Regions from separate parts of the Nonomuraea sp. C10 genome, predicted to be linked through region 1. Evidence: riboswitches for the same ligand, from Rfam matches in the RefSeq annotation. Region 1 holds a riboswitch; the other holds the start of a gene.
What was found. Region 1 has a riboswitch for glycine ahead of gcvP (aminomethyl-transferring glycine dehydrogenase). Riboswitches for the same ligand answer to the same signal wherever they lie in the genome.

Region 1 (10,248 bases):
AAGGTCTTGACCTGCCGCCGAGAAGCGGCCGCCCGCCCCCGTCAACCCACAGCGGCGAGCCGCCAACACCCGAAAAGGGATCACACGGCTGCCCCCACTCCACAACCCAAGCGGACGAGACCGACCATGACGCGGCCGAAAGGCTTTCAAGCGATCGCCCGCACTCCACACGAGCGGAACGGCCACTGACGCGGGCCGAGGGGTTCTCACGCGGTCAGCTGCGCACCCTCCACCTCGTCCACCCGTGACCCATCGGGTTCTCATACGGTCAGCTGCGATCCGCAACCCATGAGAGGGCACAGCCGGCGCGGCCTGGAGAGGTTCTCATCCGCGGTTCGCCCGCACTACCCGGTGGCCGTCGGCACGCTTCCGGACTCATCGACGGTGGCCTGTGTTCGAAAATCACTGCGGGGCACGCACAACGGTGCCCTGACTCGAAAGCTGTGGGGTCGGCTCAGGTGTCGCGGTCGTAGCGGAGGCGTACTTCGGCCGCCAGGCCTTCGTCCTGGTGCTCCAGCCCGTACGCCCACACCTGCCCGGCGGCGTCGTCGCGGCCGCGCAGGGGAAGCGTGCGGGCCAGCAGCTCGATCGCCAGCGCGCTCACCTGCGCCTCGCCACCCTGCTCGACGGCCTCGGCGAACTCGGCGCAGGCCATCTCCAGGTGCGCGATGCCGAGCTGCACGCGCAACCGCGCCGCGTCCTCACCGGAGGCGGCGTCCTCCAGCGCGTCGAGCAGCACGTCGGCGGCCTCTCCCGGCTCCTCGCGCCCGATCAGCAGGTCGGCGAGCTGCTGCGCGGCGTGCACCCGCACCTCGACGGCGGGTCCGTCCGGCTCGGCTCCCTCATGCGAGGCTTCCCCGCCGGCCGGGGCGTCGTCCCCGGTCCGATGGCCCGTCTCGATGGCGGCGCGCAGCTCGGCCTCCGCCTCGTCGTAGTCGCCCACCTCGCCGGCCAGCCGGGCCAGCGCCAGGTGCGCGAGCGGCACGTACGAGGGGGTGCCGACGCCGAGCACGGCCTGCCAGGCCCCGCGCGCCTGGTCCAGCCGCCCTTCACGCTCGAACCCCTGAGCCAGGTGGCAGGCGGCCTGGGCGGCGAACTCGGGGTGCCCGGTGGCCAGCGCCGTCCTGGCGGCGGCCCGCGCCCCCTCCACGTCGCCCGCCTGGTCGAGCACCACGGCGAGCCCCACGGCTGCCTGCGCCCGATCGGGGCTGCCGGGCTGCGCGGCGAGCTCGGCGAGTATGGCGGCCGCGCCGTCGAGGTCACCGCCTTCGGCCAGGCGGCGGGCGGTGTCGAGCGGCGGGGTCTCCAGCTCTGAGAACGTCAAGAGAGCTCCTTCGGCGACGAACGCCCCGAGCCTAACGAGTTCTCGCGATCATGTCTGCTCGGTTGACCCCATCGGTCTGACTGACGCCCGATTAGTCCGAAATGCCCTTCCGGGACGCGAGCAGGCCCGGCCGCGCGGGCCGGGCCTGGACCGCCCTTGTCAGTCCTCGTACGCCTCCAGAGGCGGGCAGGAGCACACCAGGTTGCGGTCGCCGTACGCCTGGTCGATCCGCCGCACCGGCACCCAGTACTTGTCCTCGCGCAGCGACGGCACCGGATAGGCCGCCTCGCTCCGCGCGTACGGGTGACTCCACTCGTCGGCGGTCAGCGCCTCCGCGGTGTGCGGGGCGTTCCGCAGGGGGTTGTCGGCCGGGTCGTACTCGCCGGAGGCCACCTTGGCGATCTCCGCGCGGATGGCGACCATCGCGTCCACGAACCGGTCCAGCTCGGCCAGGTCCTCGCTCTCGGTCGGCTCGATCATGAGCGTCCCGGCGACGGGGAAGGACATGGTGGGCGCGTGGAAGCCGTAGTCGATGAGCCGCTTGGCCACGTCGTCGACGGTGACGCCGGTCTCCTTGGTGATCTGCCGCAGGTCGACGATGCACTCGTGGGCGACCAGCCCGCCCCTGCCGGTGTAGAGGACGGGGTAGTGCGGGGCGAGGCCGCGGGCGAGGTAGTTGGCCGACAGGATGGCCTGCTCGGTGGCTGCGGTGAGGCCGTCGCTGCCCATCATCCTGATGTACGCCCACGAGATCGGCAGGATCCCGGCGGAGCCGTACGGAGCGGCAGAGACGGGCCCGACGGGCGAGCCGTCGCGCAGCGGGTGGCCGGGCAGGTAGGGGGCGAGGTGGGCGCGGACGGCGACCGGGCCGACGCCGGGCCCGCCGCCGCCGTGCGGGATGCAGAACGTCTTGTGCAGGTTGAGATGGGAGACGTCGGCTCCGAACTCGCCGGGCTTGGCCAGGCCGACGAGCGCGTTGAGGTTGGCCCCGTCGACGTACACCTGGCCGCCGGCGTCGTGCACCTTGGCGCAGATCTCCGTGACGGTCTCCTCGTAGACGCCGTGCGTGGACGGGTAGGTGACCATGATGGCGGCCAGCCGGTCGCGGTGCTTGCCGATCTTGGCGTCGAGGTCGGCCAGGTCGACGTTGCCGTCGTCGTCGCAGGCCACGACCACGACCCGCATGCCGGCCATGACGGCGCTGGCGGCGTTGGTGCCGTGGGCGGACGACGGGATGAGGCAGACGTCGCGCCCGGTGTCCCCGTTGGCGCGGTGGTAGGCGCGGATGGCCAGCAGCCCGGCGAACTCGCCCTGGGAGCCGGCGTTCGGCTGGATGGAGACCTTGTCGTAGCCGGTGACCTCGGCGAGCCAGTCCTCCAGCGTGCGGATCAGCTCGCCGTAGCCGAGCGCCTGCGCCTCGGGCGCGTACGGGTGGATGCCGGCGAACTCGGGCCAGGTGATGGGCTCCATCTCGGTGGTCGCGTTCAGCTTCATCGTGCAGGAGCCGAGCGGGATCATCGAACGGTCGAGCGCGATGTCCTTGTCCTGGAGCCTGCGCAGGTAGCGCAGCATCGAGGTCTCGCTGTGGTGGGTGTTGAACACCGGGTGGGTGAGGAAGTCCGACTCGCGCAGCAGGGAGGACGGCAGCGCGTCGTCCACGGCGTCCAGGGCGGCGTCCGCGCGCTCGACGCCGAAGGCCGCCCACACCTTGGCGAGCTCGGCGGCGCCGGTCTTCTCGTCGCAGGCGATGGAGACGTGGTCGGCGTCGGCCTGCCACAGGTTGACGCCGCGCTCGGCGGCCGCGGCGACGATGCCGGCGGCCCGGCCGGGGACGCGGGCCAGCACGGTGTCGAAGAACTCGGCGTGCACGACCTCGACGCCGCCCTCGCGCAGCCCCGCGGCGAGCGCGGCGGCGTGCCGGTGCACCCGCCGGGCGATCCGCCGCAGCCCGTCGGGCCCGTGGTAGACGGCGTACATGCCGGCGATGACCGCGAGCAGGACCTGCGCGGTGCAGATGTTGCTGGTGGCCTTCTCGCGGCGGATGTGCTGCTCGCGGGTCTGCAGGGCCAGCCGGTACGCGGCCGCGCCGTCGGCGTCGACCGACACCCCGACCAGGCGGCCGGGCATCTGGCGCTGCAGTCCCTCGCGTACGGACATGTAGGCGGCGTGCGGCCCGCCGTAGCCGAACGACACGCCGAACCGCTGGGAGGAGCCGACGGCGATGTCGGCGCCGAGCTCGCCCGGGGCGGCCAGGAGCGTGAGCGCCAGCAGGTCGGCGGCGGCCACGACCAGCGCGCCGGCCTCGTGCGCCCGCTCGGCCACGGCGCGGAAGTCGCGCAGCCGCCCGGACGCGCCGGGGTACTGGACCAGCACGCCGAAGCATTCGGGCAGGTCGCCGGTCAGGTCGCTCTCGACGAGCTCGATGCCGAGCGGTTCGGCGCGGGTGGCCAGCACGGCCTTGGTCTGCGGCAGCGTGTCGGCGTCCACCACGAACACCGGGCTCTTGGCCTTGCCGGCGCGGCGTGCCAGCGTCATGCCCTCGGCCGCGGCGGTGGCCTCGTCGAGCAGGGACGCCCCGGCGACGGGCAGGCCAGTGAGGTCGGAGACCACGGTCTGGAAGTTCAGCAGCGCCTCCAGCCGGCCCTGCGAGATCTCCGGCTGGTACGGGGTGTAGGCGGTGTACCAGCCCGGGTTCTCCAGGAGGTTGCGGCGGATGACGGCGGGCGTGACCGTGTCGTGGTAGCCGAGGCCGATCATGGAGGTGAGCACCTGGTTGCGGCCGGCGAGGGCGCGCAGTTCGGCGATGGCCTCGGCCTCGCTCGCGGCGGCCGGCAGTTTGAGCCGGTCCTTGGCCCTGATGGCCTCGGGCACGGCCACCGCGACCAGGTCCGCGACCGATTCGAAGCCGACGGCCTCGAGCATGCGCTGCTGCTCGGCCGCTGAGGGCCCGATGTGCCTGCTGGAGAACGGCGGTGCTGACAGGTCGGTCATGGAGATGCCTCCCGAGGCTGTGGAGACCGGCGCTGGGCGCGGGCGTATGCCGGATCTCCCCCTCTGTCATGGCGACCTGAGAGCTTCACCCCGCTACGGGGCTTGCACCGTCGGTGAAGTGCGCCTGGCGGACGCACCTGCTTTCCAGAGTTGCCTCACCCGAGCGGTACGGGCGCCTGAGAGATTCCGGGGAGGGTTGCTCCTTCGGCGCCCCGGCGGTGCCGGGGACTCTCCCGCACGGGGTCGTCAGCATGTCCTAGATTACAGCCTCGACCCGAATTGGGGTGGTACGGGGCGTCACCCGATGCGGCGCGCGCGCCGCCGCCGGGCCAGTTCGTCAGCGGGATGGTCGGCCGGGACGTCGTCCACGACCGCCGCCCGTTCCCCCGGCAGCTCCGCGAGGGATCCTTCGACCTCGCGCCAGACCCGGCCGAGCGCTATGCCGAACACGCCCTGACCGCCCTGGAGAAGGTCGATGACCTCGTCGGCCGAGGTGCACTCGTAGACGCTGACGCCGTCGCTCATCAGCGTGATCTGCGCGAGGTCGGCGACCCCGCGGTCGCGCAGATGCTGGACGGCGGTGCGGATCTGCTGGAGGGAGACTCCGGTGTCGAGGAGCCGCTTGACGACTTTCAGGACCAGGATGTCGCGGAAGCTGTAGAGGCGCTGGGAGCCGGAGCCGTGCGCGGCTCTTATCGTGGGCTCCACCAGGCCCGTGCGCGCCCAGTAGTCGAGCTGCCTGTAGGTGATGCCGGCCGCCGCGCAGGCTGTCGGCCCGCGGTATCCGATGTCGTCCGGCAGCGTGGCAGGCTGCTCGTCGAAGAGCAATCCTTGTTCTCCGGCACGCTGCCGCGCACTCTCGCGCCGCACCGGATCTTCCTGGCCGGCCGTCTTTCCCTCGCCGCTGCTGACCGCCACGCGGACCTCCGGCTTTCTCTCATCCCGTGGCCTCATCTGGGGGTTCGTAAAAGGTCGACCACGGGTTTCACTTGCACCGTAGGACCGTGACCATGCTCAGTCAACGATCCGGCTCGGCGCGTCGTGAAGCGTAAATGCACTGAAATACCTACCCCGCCCGGCCGAAGTCCTCGGGTGAGATCGTGTCAAGGAACTCCCTGAACTTCTCCACCTCGTCCTCCTGGTCGTCGGGGATGATCACACCGGCCTCCTGGACCACCTCCTCGCTGGCGAAGATGCGGGCTCCGGTGCGCAGCGCCAGCGCGATCGAGTCGGAGGGCCGGGCGCTGACCTCCACGCCGTTGGAGAACACGAGGTCGGCGAAGAAGATGCCGTCACGCAGAGCGACGATGTTGACGGCGCGCAGACCCACGCCGAGCGCGCTCAGCACGTCCCTGAAAAGATCGTGGGTGAGCGGCCGGGGCGGCGGCTCGTCGGCCTGTGCCAGCGCTATGGCCGTCGCTTCGGTCATGCCGATCCAGATCGGCAGGAACCGCTCCCCGTGTGCCTCCTTGAGCAGAACGATCGGCTGATTGGTGGGCATTTCTACCCGAACGCCCACTACCTCCATCTGCAACACGGGCTGCTCCATATTCGACTGGCCGGTGGCCCGGCTCAGGTCATCGCTGGTCCGCTTCTGCATTTCAACGTAACACCCGCCGAGCCCTGAATGTCCCGCAGGCCGCTCATCGGCCCAGAACGCCACGAACCCCCGTACGCAGCAGGGCGGCATGGAGGTCGAGCAGGAGTGCCGACAGCTCCCTGGCCGCTTCGTCGGCCTCACCGATCGCGCCGGGCTTGCGGCGTTTGAGTATGGGCGCGACCGTCTGCTCGACCAGACCGGCCTCCCGCTCCGCCGCGGCCTTGACGGCGCGCAGATGACGGGCGTGCAGGCCGAAGCGGGCCAGCCCGCCCACGGCCCGGGCGATCTTCAGCGCTTCCTCGTCGTAGCGCCGGGCGACCGGCGCAAGCAGCCCGTAGTCCTCCAGCTCGGTGAGCGTCTCCTCGTCGAGCCCCGCGGACTCCAGCAGCTCGGCCCGGGTGAGCTTGACCTCCTGCTTGTCGTGCAGCGCGCGGGGGCGGCCGAAGCTCTCGGCCATCTTGTCCTTGATCACGCGCAGCGGGAGGTAGTGGTCGCGCTGCTCGGTCAGGATGTAGCGCAGCTGCTCGACGTGCAGGTGGGTGAACTTGCGGAAGCCGGACGGGGTGCGCTCCGGCTCGATCAGCCCCTCGCCCTCCAGGAAACGGATCTTGGAGATCGTGACGTCGGGGAACTCGCCCTGCAGCAGGGCGAGCACCTCCCCGATGCTCATGTGCGAGCGTGCCGCCTGTGAGCTCATGCGCCGGCGGGGGTCCGCATCAGGAACAGCAGCCGGAACTTGCCGATCTGCACCTCGTCCCCGGAGTGGAGCGGGACCTCCTCGATGCGCTCCCGGTTGACGTAGGTGCCGTTGAGGCTGCCCACGTCGCGCACCGAGAACTGGCCGCCGCGATGGCGGTAGAACTCGACATGACGGCGCGAGACCGTGATGTCGTCGAGGAAGATGTCGCTCTCCGGGTGGCGGCCGGTGGTGGTCAGCTCCTTGTCGAGCCGGAACCGGCTGCCCTGGTTGGGCCCCCTGGTGACGGTGAGCAGCGCCGCGCCCGGCGGGAGCTGCTCCACCAGCGCCCGCTCGGCCAGCAGCATGTCGCCGGTCTCAGCCTCGTACGCCTCTATTCCCGCGACAGAGATCGTCGATGTCGTGTCCCCGGAGACCTCGGGTCTGGTCAGCTGGGTCCCACAACGGGAACAGAAACGGGCATCCTCGGGGTTGGCATGCCCGCACTGCGTGCAGTAGACGCTCGGCATCGATCGGCTCGGCCTCCTACCGCGAAGTCGCGGCAACGGTGCTCGGGGCGCGCCTCGCTTCGCTCTTCACGTTTTGGCGAATGCCGCAACTTACGCTGATCAGCGGCAAAGGTCAAGGCGGGGCGCTGGACGACAGGTTCGGACGCTGACAAAGTTACAACCGCCCCTACCTGAAGGTCCATGCCGCCGCGCGTCTTAACATTACGATCTTGCGGTCCTTCCAGACAAATCGTGGACAGGATCCGGCCTGTTATGGATCATGTCGCCTGCTCGACCACCTGGGCCCAGCGTTCGAGCAGGATCTGCGCGGTGTCGACGTCCGACGCCTCCGCCCACAGGTCGGTCGCCGGTTCGGTGGCGGCGGGCAGGATGAGCACCCAGCTGCCGTCGTCGCCGACCACCCGCACCCCGTCGGTGGTGTCGATCCGGTGACCGTCGCCGCTCGACTCGGCCGCCTCGATGACCGAGCGCATCACCGCCCCCTTCGCCGCCCACTGCGTCGGGATCGTCCGCTTGAGCAGCTTGGCCTCGGGGATCCTGGCGTCGATCTGGCTGAGCGAGAGCCGGGTGCGGGCCACCAGCCCGAGCAGCCTCATGAACGCGGCCAGCCCGTCGATGGCCGGGCTGAACTCGGGCACCACGAAGCCGCCCCGCCCGTCGCCGGCGAAGATCATGCCGGGGTCGCCGGCGGCTGAGGTGAGCGCGTCGACGGCGGTCGAGGTCCACCGCACCTGCACGCCGTGGAAGCGGCACACCTGCTCGGCGACCCGGGTGGTGGTGACGGGCAGCGCCACCTGCCCGCCCCTGCGCTCGGCGGCCACCAGGTCGAGGACCACCAGCAGCGCCCGCTCCTCGCTGATGAGCTGGCCCTGCTCGTCCACCAGCGCGATGCGCTCCCCCACCGGGTCGAACCTGACGCCGAAGGCCGCGCGTGAGGAGCTCACGAGCTCCGACAGCCGCTGCAGGTCGCGCCGGCGCTCGGCGATCGTCTCGGTGGGCGACAGGTCGTCCAGCACCGCGTTGACGGTGAGCACCTCGATCCCGGCCCGGCCCAGCAACCGCGGCAGCACCAGCGAGGAGGTGCCGCCCGCGCAGTCGGCCACCACCTTCATCCCGCGCACGCCGGTCATGTCGACCCGGCCCAGCAGCTCGTGCGAGTAGTCCTCGACCGCCCTGGCCGGAAAGGTCAGCTCGGCGATCTCGCCGGGGAAGGCGCGGCGGAACTCCTGCCGGGAGAAGACCCGCTCAAGCTTGCGCTGGGCGCCGGGGGGCAGGTCGGCGCCGCGGTCGTCCATGATGACGATGTCGACGCTCTGCGGGTCGCCGGCGGTGGTGCGCAGCGTGATGCCGCCGGCGGCGGTGCCCCTGGCGGTGTGGAAGCGCGCCACCGGCAGCGGCGCCGCCTCGAGGTCGTGGACGTTGATCGCGCTGGCGTTGAGCGCGCCGATCACGGCCCGCTTGAGCGCCCTGGCGGCCAGCGAGGAGTCACGCGAGGTGACGACGTACTCGCCCTTCTTCAGCGTGGTGGCGTACGCGCTGGCCAGCCGGACGCAGAGCTCGGGCGTGATCTCGACGTTGACCAGCCCGCTGACCCCGCGCGGGCCGAACAGGCCGCGCTGGCCGCGCGACTCCCAGATGACGCTGGTGTTGACGACCGCGCCGGCCTCGATGGTCTTGAACGGGTAGATCTTGACCCCGCTGGAGACGTACGCCTCGGCCTCGACGACGCACTCGTCGCCGATGATCGCGTTCTCCTCGATGCGGGCGCCGCTCATCACGTCGGTGGCCTTGCCGATCACGCAGCCGCGCAGGTGGGTGCCGGGGCCGAGGTAGACGTTGTCGTGCACGATCGCGCGGTGCAGGAAGGCGCCCTCGCGCACCACCGCGTTGTTGCCGAGCACCGTGTACTCGCGCAGCTCGGCGCCGGCCTCGACCTTGGCGTACTCGCCGACGAACAGCGGCCCCTTGAGCACGGCGTCCGGCTCGACCGAGGCGGAGCCGGCCACCCAGACGCCGGGCGACACCTCGAAGCCGCCGATGTCGAGCCTGACCTTGCCGGACAGGGCGTCGGCCTGGGCCTTGCGGTAGCTGTCGTGGCTGCCGACGTCCTCCCAGTAGCCGTCGGCCACGTAGCCGTAGATGGGGGCGCCGCGCTCCAGCAGCCTGGGGAAGACGTCGGCCGACCAGTCGGCGGGCTCGCCGGTGGGGACGTCGCCCAGCACCTCGGGCTCCATGACGTAGATGCCGGTGTTGACGGTGTCGGAGAAGACCTGGCCCCAGGTGGGCTTCTCCAGGAAGCGCTGCACCCGCCCGGCCTCGTCGACGATGACGATGCCGAACTCGAGCGGGTTCGGCACCCGCTTGAGCCCGATGGTGACGAGCGCCCCCGTGTCGCGGTGGAAGCGGATCATGTCGGTCAGGTCGATGTCGGTGAGCGCGTCGCCGGAGATGACCAGGAAGCGGTCGTCACGCAGCCGCGCGGCGGCGTTCTTCACGCTCCCCGCGGTGCCCAGGGGCACGTCCTCGGTCGCGTACTGCAGGCGCATGCCGAGCTCGTCGCCGTCGCCGAAGTAGTTGCGCACCAGCGCGGCCAGGAACTGCACCGTGACCACGGTCTCGGTGATGCCGTGCCGTTTGAGCAGGCGCAGCACATGTTCCATGATCGGACGGTTGACCACGGGGAGCAGGGGTTTGGGCTGGTTGGCCGTCATCGGCCGCAACCGGGTGCCTTCGCCGCCCGCCATGACAACCGCCTTCACCGCTCACTCCTTCGTGGTCGCGGTCACGAGCCGGCGCACCTGTAGCACGTACAACACGCCTGCCCACCAGTAGAGGCCCGTTCCCCACAGCGCGAACGCCCACCCGACGATGCGGGCCACTTCGGCATACCACCCCGTGTGGGAGGCAAGGAAGAGGAGAGGGAAGGCATACATGAGGTTAAACATGGCGGCCTTGCCCAGGAAATGCACCTGAAGTGCCCGATATCCATGCTTGCGGAGTACAGGGAAGGAACAGGCGACGAAGATTTCCCTGGCCAGGATCACGGCCACCAGCCACCACGGGATGATCTCCCGCACCAGCAGCGCCACGATGGTCGCGAACACGTACAACTTGTCCGCGGCCGGGT
Region 2 (10,248 bases), 2.4 Mb from region 1:
ATCCCGCCGGGTGCTCCGGCCGGCCAGAACGCCCGCCGGTGTGGCCGTGGCGGCGCTGCTGACCGCCGGGCTCGGGCTCCTCGCCGCGGAGATCGTCGCGGGCCTGTGGGCCCGGCCGCTGGGCCTGGTGCCGATCGACGAGGCCGCCGCGCTGGCGTCCGCGTCGTCGTGGAAGGATCTGTCGGCGCCCGCGCTGGGGGTCGCGGGCCTGGGCGTGGGCCTGCTCCTGCTGGCGGTGCTGCCGGGCCGGTGCAGGCTCGTACCCGTGGAGACCACGGACCCGCTGATCGTCATCGGCATCACCCGCTCCGGCCTGCGCCGCACGCTGCGCGAGGTCGCGCGGCAGGCCGACGGGGTGGACCGGGTCAGGGTACGGCTGCGCAGGCGGCGCATCGAGGTCACCGTGGTGACCGGCCCCGAGTCGTCGGGCGCGATGCTCAGGCAGGTGGGCACCGCGGTGGGCGACCGGCTGGCGGGGCTGGGCACGCTCGGCACGGGTGAGGTCGTGGTGCGGCTGCGCAGGAAGGGGCTGTGATGCGGCAGTACGGAGGCAACCGCCTGGGGCTGGCCGTGGTGGGCGCGGTGCTGCTGATCGCCGGCGGCTTCGCCTGGCTGCGCGGCCAGGGCCAGCTGCGCGGGCTGTCGCCGCGGGCCAGGGTGCTGCCGGAGCGCACCGCCGACGCCCTGAGCGGGCAGCCGTGGGTGCCGTGGCTGGTGGCCCTGGTGCTGGTGGTGCTCGCGCTGGTGACGCTCCGGTGGCTGCTGCTGAGCCTCGGCTGGGGCCGGTTCGGGACGCGGTCCGGCACGGGCACGGCGATGCTCTGCGTGGGCCTCAAGGACGTGGAAGGGCTGTCGCGGGCGGCGGTGCGGGTGCTCGGCGAGCTGGAAGGCACGGCCCGGCTGCGGATCTCGCTCTCCTGCCCGCCGGGGGCGGACGTGGGCGCGGTGGTGGGCAAGCTGGACCGGGAGATCGTCGGCCGCATCCGGCGTGAGGTCCGCGACGACGAGCTGGGCGCGGTGGTCCGCATCCACGTCCGTCGCTAGACCTCACGCCGCCTGGGATTAGCGTCTCAGCACTCGATGACGTTCACGGCGAGGCCGCCGCGCGAGGTCTCCTTGTACTTGTCGAGCATGTCCCTGCCGGTGTCGCGCATGGTCTTGATGGCCTTGTCGAGCGACACGTGGTGGCGGCCGTCGCCGCGCAGCGCGATGCGGGCCGCGGTGATGGCCTTGATGGAGGCGACCGCGTTCCGCTCGATGCACGGGATCTGCACCAGGCCGCCGATCGGGTCGCAGGTCAGGCCCAGGTTGTGCTCGATGCCGATCTCGGCGGCGTTCTCCACCTGCTCGGGGGTGCCGCCGAGGACCTCGGTGAGCCCCGCCGAGGCCATCGAGCAGGCCGAGCCGACCTCGCCCTGACAGCCGACCTCGGCGCCGGAGATGGACGCGTTCTCCTTGAACAGCACGCCGATCGCCGCCGCCGTCAGCAGGAAGCGGATCACGCCGTCGTCGTCGGCGTTCGGGGTGAAGCGGGAGTAGTACGTGAGCACGGCGGGGATGATGCCGGCCGCGCCGTTGGTGGGGGCGGTGACGATGCGGCCCCCGGCGGCGTTCTCCTCGTTGACGGCCAGGGCGAACAGCGACACCCAGTCCATCGCCTGCAGCGGGTCCTTCTCGGCGGACTCGGCCTGCAGGCGGCGGTGCAGCTGGTGGGCGCGGCGCTTGACCTTGAGCCCGCCGGGCAGCACGCCTTCCTTGGCGATGCCCCGCCGCACGCACTCCGTCATGACCCGCCAGAGGTCGAGGACGCGGGCGCGGATCTCGTCCTCGCCGAGGCCGAACGCCTTCTCGTTCTCCAGCATCAGCCCGGAGATCGACAGGCCGGTGGCCGAGCAGTGCTTGAGCAGCTCCTCGCCGGTGGTGAACGGGTAGGGCAGGACCGTGTCGTCCGGCTTGATGCGGCCGGCGCCGGTGGCGGTCTCGTCGACCACGAAGCCGCCGCCGACCGAGAAGTACACCTTCTCGCGCAGGCTCCCGCCCGCCTCGTCGTAGGCGGTGAAGCGCATGCCGTTCGGGTGCTCCGGCAGCGAGATCTTCCGCTCGAACACCAGGTCCTCGCCGATCACGAACGGGATCTCCCGCTCGCCGAACAGCCGGACCGTGCCGGACTCGCGCATCGCGGCCAGCCGCTCGTCCACGGTGTCGACGTCCACCAGCTCGGGCTTCTCGCCCGACAGGCCCAGCAGGACGGCCTTGTCGCTGCCGTGGCCCTTGCCGGTCAGGCCGAGGGAGCCGTACAGGATGGCCTCGACACGTGCCGTACGGCCGAGCAGCCCGTCCTGGTGCAGGCCGCGCGCGAACCGGTGGGCGGCGGCCATCGGGCCGCCGGTGTGGGAGCTGGACGGACCGATCCCGATCTTGAAGAGGTCGAAGACGCTGATCGCCATTGATGTGCGCCTTTCACGCGCGGGGCCGGGGCCCGGTGCCGGGCCCCGGCGGGTGGGTCAGGACTCGCCCGAGGTGAGGGCGGCGTACTCCTCGGCGGAGAGCAGGTCGGCGGCGTCGCCGTCGGCGCGCACCTTGAACATCCAGCCCTCGCCGTACGGGTCGCTGTTGGCCAGCGACGGGTCGTCCACCAGGGTCTGGTTGACCTCGACCACCTCGCCGCCGACAGGCGTGTAGATCTCGCTCACGGACTTGGTGGACTCGACCTCGCCGATCGAGTCCCCGGCTTCCACGGTCGAGCCGACCTCCGGGAGCTGCACGTAGACCACGTCACCGAGGGCCTCGGCGGCGAAGGCCGTGATGCCGATCGTGGCGACCAGGCCGTCCTCCAGGCCGGAGATCCACTCGTGCTCCTTGGTGTAGCTCAGGTCGTCAGGGATGTTGCTCACTTGTTCCTCCTGTAGAAGGGCAGCTCGACCACGTCCACGGGTTCTTGCCTGCCCCTGATGTCGACGGCCAGACCTTCGCCGGCGTCGATGCCGGCGTCGACGTAGGCCAGCGCGATGGGCTTGCCCAGCGTCTGTGAGGGCGCGCCGCTGGTGACCTCGCCGACGACGGCACCGTCCTTGGTCACCGGGTATCCGTGGCGGGGCACCCGGCGGCCGCGCGCGACCAGCCCGGTCAGGCGGCGCCGCGGCGGGGTGTCCTTGACCGCCTCCAGCGCCGACCTGCCCACGAAGTCGCCCGGCTTGTCGAATTTCACCACCCTGCCCATCCCCGCGTCGAACGGGGTCAGCTCCGCGCTCAGCTCGTTGCCGTACAGCGGCATGCCCGCCTCCAGGCGGAGCGTGTCACGGCTGGACAGCCCGGCCGGCTTCAGCCCGTACGGTTCGCCGGCGGCGGTAAGGGCGTGCCACAGCGGCACCGCGTCCTGGACGGCCACGAACAGCTCGAAGCCGTCCTCGCCGGTGTAGCCGGTGCGGGCGATGAGCGCCTCCCGCCCGTCGACCCTGCCGGGCAGGCCGGTGTAGTACTTGAGCCCGGCCAGGTCGGCGTCGGTGAGGGTGGCGAGGATCTCCTGGGAGCGCGGGCCCTGGACGGCGATGAGGGCGTACTCGTCGGAGCGGTCCTCGACCCGCGCGTCGTACGCCTTGGCACGGGTCATCAGCTCGTCCGCGACCTTGCCCGCGTTCGAGGCGTTGGCCACGACCATGAACTCCTCGTCGCCGAGCCGGTAGACGATGAGGTCGTCCAGCACCCCGCCGCGCTCGTCGACGATCATCGTGTAGCGCGCCCGCCCGGTCGCCAGCGCCGACAGGTGCCCCACCAGGGCGTAGTCCAGGGCGTCCGCCGCCTGCGGGCCGGTGAGGAAGATCTCCCCCATGTGCGACAGGTCGAAGAGCCCGGCCGCCTGGCGGACCGCGTTGTGCTCCGCGGACTCGCTGCCGTAGCGCAGCGGCATGAGCCAGCCGGCGAAGTCGGTCAGGGTGGCGCCGAGAGACTCGTGCACGTCTCTCAGCGGCGTCGGTCGTGACATGTCGCACCTCAGGACAGGATCGGATGCCGGGATCCTCCCCCTCTGTCGTCGGTGCCTGAGAGCTTCACCCGGCTTTTTTCCGGACTTTCACCTTCGGCGAGGTCGCGCGGACCTGCTTTCCAGAGGACACCTCGGCCGTACGGTCCTTTGCCTTGAGAGGTTCGCGGGGAGGGCTTGCTCCTTCAGGGGCCCCGACCGGCTGTCAGGGCGCTCTCCCGCACGGCTTCGACGGTGATGTGGCAAGCCTAATGGCCTTCGGGGTGAATTGTCGCGTCCGCGAACTCCGCGGCGTGCGTGACCAGGGCTTCGAAGAGTGCGCAGTCGTCGGCGGCCTCCGGGTGCCACTGGACGGCGACGGCGAACGGGTGGGAGTCGAGCTCCACGGCCTCGATCGTGCCGTCCTCGGAGGTGGCCGTCACCGTCAGGCCCGTGCCGAGGCGGTCGACGGCCTGGTGGTGGTAGTGGGGCACGGTGACCGGGGCGCCGCCGAGGATCTTGGCGAGCTTGCTGCCGGCGGTGGGGCGCACGGGGAGGGGGCCGAACCGGCCGGGGGCGGGGGAGTGGCCGGTGTGGCCGACGACGTCAGGCAGGTGCTGGTGGAGGGTGCCGCCGAGGGCGATGTTGAGGACCTGGAGACCCCGGCAGACGCCCAGGAAGGGGGTCCGGGCTTCCAGGGCCGCGGTCATCAGGGCGAACTCGGCGGTGTCGCGAAATTTCCGGATGTAATCGGTGTGGGGGTGGGGCGACGCGCCGTACCGGTCCGGGTCGATGTCCCCGCCGCCCGCCAGGATCAGCCCGTCCAGCCGGGTCACCAGCGCCGCCGGATCGCCCGCCGGCGGGATGAGCACCGGCTGCCCGCCCGCCCGCGTCACCTGCTCCACGTACATGTACGGCAGCAGCGCCACGGGCAGGTCCCACACCGTGAACCGCGCGGGTTCGACGTAGGTGCTGACACCGATGACGGGCCGGCTCACAGCGGCGTCACGTACGCGCCGGAGATCCCCCCGTCGACCAGGAACTGCGACGCCGTGATGAACGACGCGTCGTCGCTGGCCAGGAAGGCGGCCGCGGCCGCGATCTCCGATGCCTCGGCGAAGCGGCCGAGCGGCACGTGCACCAGCCGCCGCTGCGCCCGCTCGGGGTCCTTGGCGAACAGCTCCTGGAGCAGCGGCGTGTTGACCGGCCCCGGGCACAGCGCGTTGACCCGGATGCCCTCGCGGGCGAACTGCACCCCCAGCTCGCGCGACATGGCCAGCACCCCGCCCTTGGAAGCGGTGTAGGAGATCTGCGAGGTCGCCGACCCCATGACGGCCACGAACGAGGCGGTGTTGATGATCGAGCCCTTGCCCTGGCGGCGCATGTAGCCGATGGCGTGCCTGCAGCACAGGTAGACGCTGGTCAGGTTGACCTCCTGGACCCGGCGCCAGGCGTCGATGCCGGTCTCCAGGATGGAGTCGTCGTCGGGCGGCGAGATGCCCGCGTTGTTGAACGCGACGTCCACGCTCCCGTAGGTCTCGAACGCGGTCTCGTACATCCGCGCCACGTCGTCCTCGCTGGTCACGTCGGCCTTGACGAACAGGCCGCCGACCTCGGTGGCGGCCTTGGCGCCCGCCTCCTCGTCGATGTCGACGCAGACGACCTTGGCGCCCTCCTCGGCGAACCGGTGCGCGGTGGCCAGGCCGATGCCGCTGCCCGCTCCGGTGATGACGGCCACGCGGTCCAGCAAACGCTGCATAGGGCTACTCCGTTGAGATGAAGACGTTCTTGGTCTCGGTGAACGCGGCGAGCGCGTCGGGGCCCAGCTCGCGGCCGAGCCCCGACTCCTTGAAGCCGCCGAACGGGGTCCAGTAGCGGACGGAGGAGTTGGAGTTGACCGAGAGCGCGCCGGACTCGACCGCGCGGGCCACCCGCAGCGCCCGGCCGATGTCGCGGGTCCAGATGGAGCCGGACAGGCCGTAGCGGGTGTCGTTGGCGATGCGGACCGCGTCGGCCTCGCCGGCGAACGGCACCACGGACACGACCGGGCCGAAGATCTCCTCGGTGAACGCCCGGTCGGTGACGTTCGAGGTCAGCACCGTCGGCGGGAACCAGTAGCCGCGGCCCTGCGGGCACGAACCTTGCAGGTACGGGTCGGCGACGAAGCCGCGGACCCGCGCCAGGTGCTCGGCGCTGATCAGCGGGCCCATCTCGGTGGCGGGGTCGAGCGGGTCGCCGACGCGCAGCCCGCGCACCGCCTCCGACAACCGCTCCAGGAACTCGTCGTACACGCTCTCCTGCACCAGCACGCGGGAGCGGGCGCAGCAGTCCTGACCGCTGTTGTCGAAGACCGCGTACGGGGCCGCGGCGGCGGCCTTGGCGACGTCGGCGTCGGCGAAGACGATGTTGGCCGACTTGCCGCCGAGCTCCAGCGTGAGCCGCTTGACGTGGGCGGCGGCCTTGGCCGCGATCTCCTTGCCCACCTCGGTCGAGCCGGTGAACACGATCTTGGCGACGCCGGGGTGCTCGACCAGCCGGGCGCCCGCGACCTCCCCTGCCCCGGGCAGGACCTGGAGCACCCCCTCGGGCAGGCCCGCCGCCAGGGCCAGCTCGGCCAGCCGCAGCGCGGTCAGCGGGGTCTGCTCGGCGGGCTTGACGATGACCGTGTTGCCCGCCGCGAGGGCCGGCGCGACGCCCCACGACATGATCAGCATCGGGAAGTTCCACGGCACGATCACGCCCACCACGCCCAGCGGTTCCTGGAACGTGACGTCCACGCCGCCGGGCACCGGGATCTGCCTGCCGTGGTTGCGCTCGGGAGCGCCGGAATAGTAGTGGAGCACGTCGCGGACGGCGGCCGCCTCCCAGCGGGCGTTGCCGACGGGGTGGCCGGCGTTGGCCACCTCCAGCATCGCCAGCTCCTCGGCGTGCGCGTCGACCAGGTCGGCGAAGCCGCGCAGCAGCCGCGCCCGGTCGCCCGGGGCCACCTCGCGCCACTCCCGGTAGGCCTTCGCGGCCCTGGCCACGGCCTCGTCGACCGCGGCGGCCCCGGCCATCTCGACCTCGGCCACGACCTGCTCCGTCGCCGGATTGATGATCTTCACAGGCGCTCGAATCCCCGGAACATCTCCCAGTCGGTCACCGCCGCGTCGAAGGCGGCCAGCTCGACCCGCGCGTTGTTGGCGTAGTGGGCCACCACGTCCTCCCCGAACTCCTCCCCGGCCAGTTTGGAACCCTCGAACAGGGCCAGAGCGTCGCGCAGGGTGTGCGGCACGGTCTCGGCGCCGGAGGTGTAGGCGTTGCCCTCGAACGCCTCCTCCAGCTCCAGCTCCCCGTCGATGCCGTGCAGGCCGGCCGCGACCAGCGCGGCCACGGCGAGGTACGGGTTCACGTCGCCGCCCGGCACCCGGTTCTCCACCCGCAGCGAGGGGCCGTGGCCGACCAGGCGCAGCGCGCAGGTGCGGTTGTCGACGCCCCACTTGACGGCCGTGGGCGCGAAGCTGCCGGGCACGAACCGCTTGTAGGAGTTGATGTTGGGCGCGTACAGAAGGGTGAGCTCGCGCAGGCAGGCGAGCTGGCCGGCGATGAACCGCTGACCCAGCGGCGAGAGCCCGTACGGCCCGTCGCCCGCCATCACCAGCTCGCCGTCCGCCCCGCGCAGCGAGATGTGGATGTGGCAGGAGTTGCCCTCGCGGTCGTTCGGCTTGGCCATGAAGGTGATCGACCTGCCCTCCTGGGCGGCGATCTCCTTGGCGCCGTTCTTGTAGACGGCGTGGTTGTCGCAGGTGGCCAGCGCCTCGGCGTAGCGGAAGGTGATCTCGTGCTGGCCCGGGTTGCACTCGCCCTTGGCGGACTCCACGTACAGGCCCGCGCCCTCCATGTCGCGCCGGATGCGGCGCAGCAGCGGCTCGACGCGGGCGGTGCCGAGCAGCGAGTAGTCGACGTTGTAGAGGTTGGCGGGGGTCAGGTCGCGGTAGGCGCGGTTCCAGGCTCCCTCGTACGAGTCCTCGTAGACGACGAACTCCAGCTCGGTGCCGACGCAGGCGCGCAGGCCGCGTTCCTGGAGCCGGGCGAGCTGGCGGCGGAGGATCTGGCGCGGCGAGGCGGTCACCTCGCCGCCGTCCTCCCAGGTGAGGTCGGCCATGACCAGGGCGGTGCCCTCCTGCCAGGGCACCCGCCGCAGCGTCGACAGGTCGGGCCGCATCACGAAGTCCCCGTACCCGCGATCCCAGGACGACATCGCGTATCCGCCGACCGTGTTCATGTCGACGTCGACGGCGAGCAGGTAGTTGCACCCCTCGGAGCCGTGGTGCAGCACCTCGTCGAGGAAGTAGCGCGCGGACAGGCGCTTGCCCTGGAGGCGGCCCTGCATGTCGGCGATGGCCAGCAGCACCGTGTCGACCAGGCCCGCCGCGACCTCCTGCCGTAGCTCGTCGACGGTGAGGAAGCCATGACTGGACCGCTCGCTCACGTGCTGGCTCCGATCTCGCAGGAGGCGGTTTCCCGTTGATTGGGCTAGTCTCAGACCATTGATGTGTATGGCGGGATCGCTTGTCAAGACCTGAGGACACGTTGGACGAGTCGGCGCGTTTGATGACGGTGCTGCGCCCCGTGAGAGCCGGAAACGCCTTCGAGGAGACCGTCGAACGGCTCCTGCAGGCGATCAAGCTGGGCGTGGTGGCGCCGGGAGACAAGCTCCCGCCCGAGCGCGAGCTGGCCGTCCAGCTCGGCATCAGCAGGGTGACGCTGCGCGAGGCCATCCGCGCCCTGCAGGACGCGGGCTACCTCGACGTGCGGCGCGGCCGTTACGGCGGCGCGTTCGTCACCTATGTGCCGCCCCGGCCGGGGCCGGCCGACCTGCGCAAGGCGGTCGCCGACATGGGCACCGACGACCTGGCGGACGCGCTCACCTTCCGCCTGGCCGTCGAGTGCGGCGCCGCGCAGGCGCTGGCCGGGATGGAGCTGACCGGCGGGCAGCGCGACACGCTCAGGCGCAGGCTGGCCGACCTGGACGGCGCCTCGCTGGAGGACTACCGCCGCCTCGACACCGCCTTCCACCTGTCGATCGCCGAGCTGACCGGGTCCGCCCTGCTCGCGTCCGCCTGCGCCGACGCCCGCCTGCGGGTGAGCGACCTGCTCAACGCCATCCCCATGCTCCAGGTCAACCTCGACCACGCGGCCGCGCAGCACCGGGCGATCGTGGCGGCCATCCTGGCGGGCGATCCCGAGGGGGCCGGCCGCGCCATGGGCGAACACCTGGAAGGCACGGCCGCCCTTCTGCGCGGATTCCTCTCCTGACCGCACCACTGCCCACAGGCTCGTAGAGTCGGTTCACGGTCATGGAGAAATGGTTTCACGGAAGCATCATCGCGACGGGACGGCTGCCGCTGTTCTGTTTCTTCGTCGCGCTCATCGTGGCGTTCATCGCCACCCGCATCAACGTACGGCTGATCAGGGCCAAGGTCGGCTGGTTCCGCAACGTCAACGTGGGCGAGATGCACATCCACCACGTGGTGTTCGGGGTCGTGCTCATGCTGGTCGGCGGGGTGGCCGGGATGGTCGTCTCCGGCGCGTCGCAGGTGGGGCACGCGGTCGCGGCGTCGGTGTTCGGGATCGGGTCGGCCCTGGTGCTCGACGAGTTCGCGCTGATCCTCCACCTGCACGACGTCTACTGGGAGGAGGAGGGGCGCACCTCGGTGGACGCGGTGTTCATCGCCGTGGCGGTCACCGGGCTGCTGCTCATCGGGCTGCGGCCGCTCAGCTGGGACTTCGGCCCGCCGCTGGTCGACCCGGCGGCGCTGATCCTGGGCAACCTGGTGCTGGCCGTGATCACGCTGCTCAAGGGGAAGATCTGGACCGGCATGGCGGGGCTGTTCCTCCCCTTCCTGCTGCTGGTGGGCGCGGTGCGGCTGGCCCGGCCTGGGTCGCCGTGGGCCCACTGGTTCTTCGTCGGGCGCTCGCCGCGCAAGATGGCCAAGGCCATCCACCGGGAGGAACGCTGGCGCCGGCCGGCGATCCGGGCCAAGATCGCCTTCCAGGAGTTCCTCTCGGGCCGCCACGACCTGCCTTCCACCCGCCGTCTGCGCCGCCATACTTGAGCCATGGCGCTTCCCTCCAGGTCTGACGGGCTGCTGGCCCAGATCCCCGACTCGCTCACGGACCTGCGCGGACCCGTGGACGGCAAGGTGGCGCTGCCGCCCCACCTGTCATGGTCGGGCCCCCGCGAGTACGACCTGGCCGATCTGCGCCTGAGGCTGTCGATGTACCGCATGGTGATCACGGGCGGCGGG

Region 2: linked by a shared signal. The riboswitch ahead of gcvT (glycine cleavage system aminomethyltransferase GcvT) and the one ahead of gcvP (aminomethyl-transferring glycine dehydrogenase) in region 1 are both predicted to bind glycine.

Annotation. Positions count from the first base shown of each region.
Region 1 is NZ_VPFF01000001.1:3,848,357-3,858,604, forward strand. Features, by position in the region: gene FR742_RS17665 (tetratricopeptide repeat protein) at 455-1,324, opposite strand; gene gcvP (aminomethyl-transferring glycine dehydrogenase) at 1,484-4,315, opposite strand; glycine riboswitch at 4,470-4,561, opposite strand; gene FR742_RS17675 (MerR family transcriptional regulator) at 4,613-5,233, opposite strand; gene FR742_RS17680 (bifunctional nuclease family protein) at 5,382-5,852, opposite strand; gene FR742_RS17685 (MerR family transcriptional regulator) at 5,959-6,585, opposite strand; gene FR742_RS17690 (FHA domain-containing protein) at 6,609-7,121, opposite strand; gene FR742_RS17695 (mannose-1-phosphate guanyltransferase) at 7,379-9,880, opposite strand; gene FR742_RS17700 (CDP-alcohol phosphatidyltransferase family protein) at 9,884-10,248, opposite strand, start outside.
Region 2 is NZ_VPFF01000001.1:6,290,184-6,300,431, reverse strand. Features, by position in the region: gene FR742_RS28860 (DUF6286 domain-containing protein) at 1-535, shown strand, start outside; gene FR742_RS28855 (hypothetical protein) at 535-1,044, shown strand; gene FR742_RS28850 (L-serine ammonia-lyase) at 1,071-2,447, opposite strand; gene gcvH (glycine cleavage system protein GcvH) at 2,505-2,894, opposite strand; gene gcvT (glycine cleavage system aminomethyltransferase GcvT) at 2,891-3,982, opposite strand; glycine riboswitch at 4,113-4,210, opposite strand; gene FR742_RS28835 (gamma-glutamyl-gamma-aminobutyrate hydrolase family protein) at 4,228-4,956, opposite strand; gene FR742_RS28830 (3-oxoacyl-ACP reductase) at 4,953-5,717, opposite strand; gene FR742_RS28825 (aldehyde dehydrogenase) at 5,722-7,014, opposite strand; gene FR742_RS28820 (glutamine synthetase family protein) at 7,059-8,429, opposite strand; gene FR742_RS28815 (FadR/GntR family transcriptional regulator) at 8,552-9,256, shown strand; gene FR742_RS28810 (hypothetical protein) at 9,298-10,056, shown strand; gene FR742_RS28805 (hypothetical protein) at 10,060-10,248, shown strand, end outside.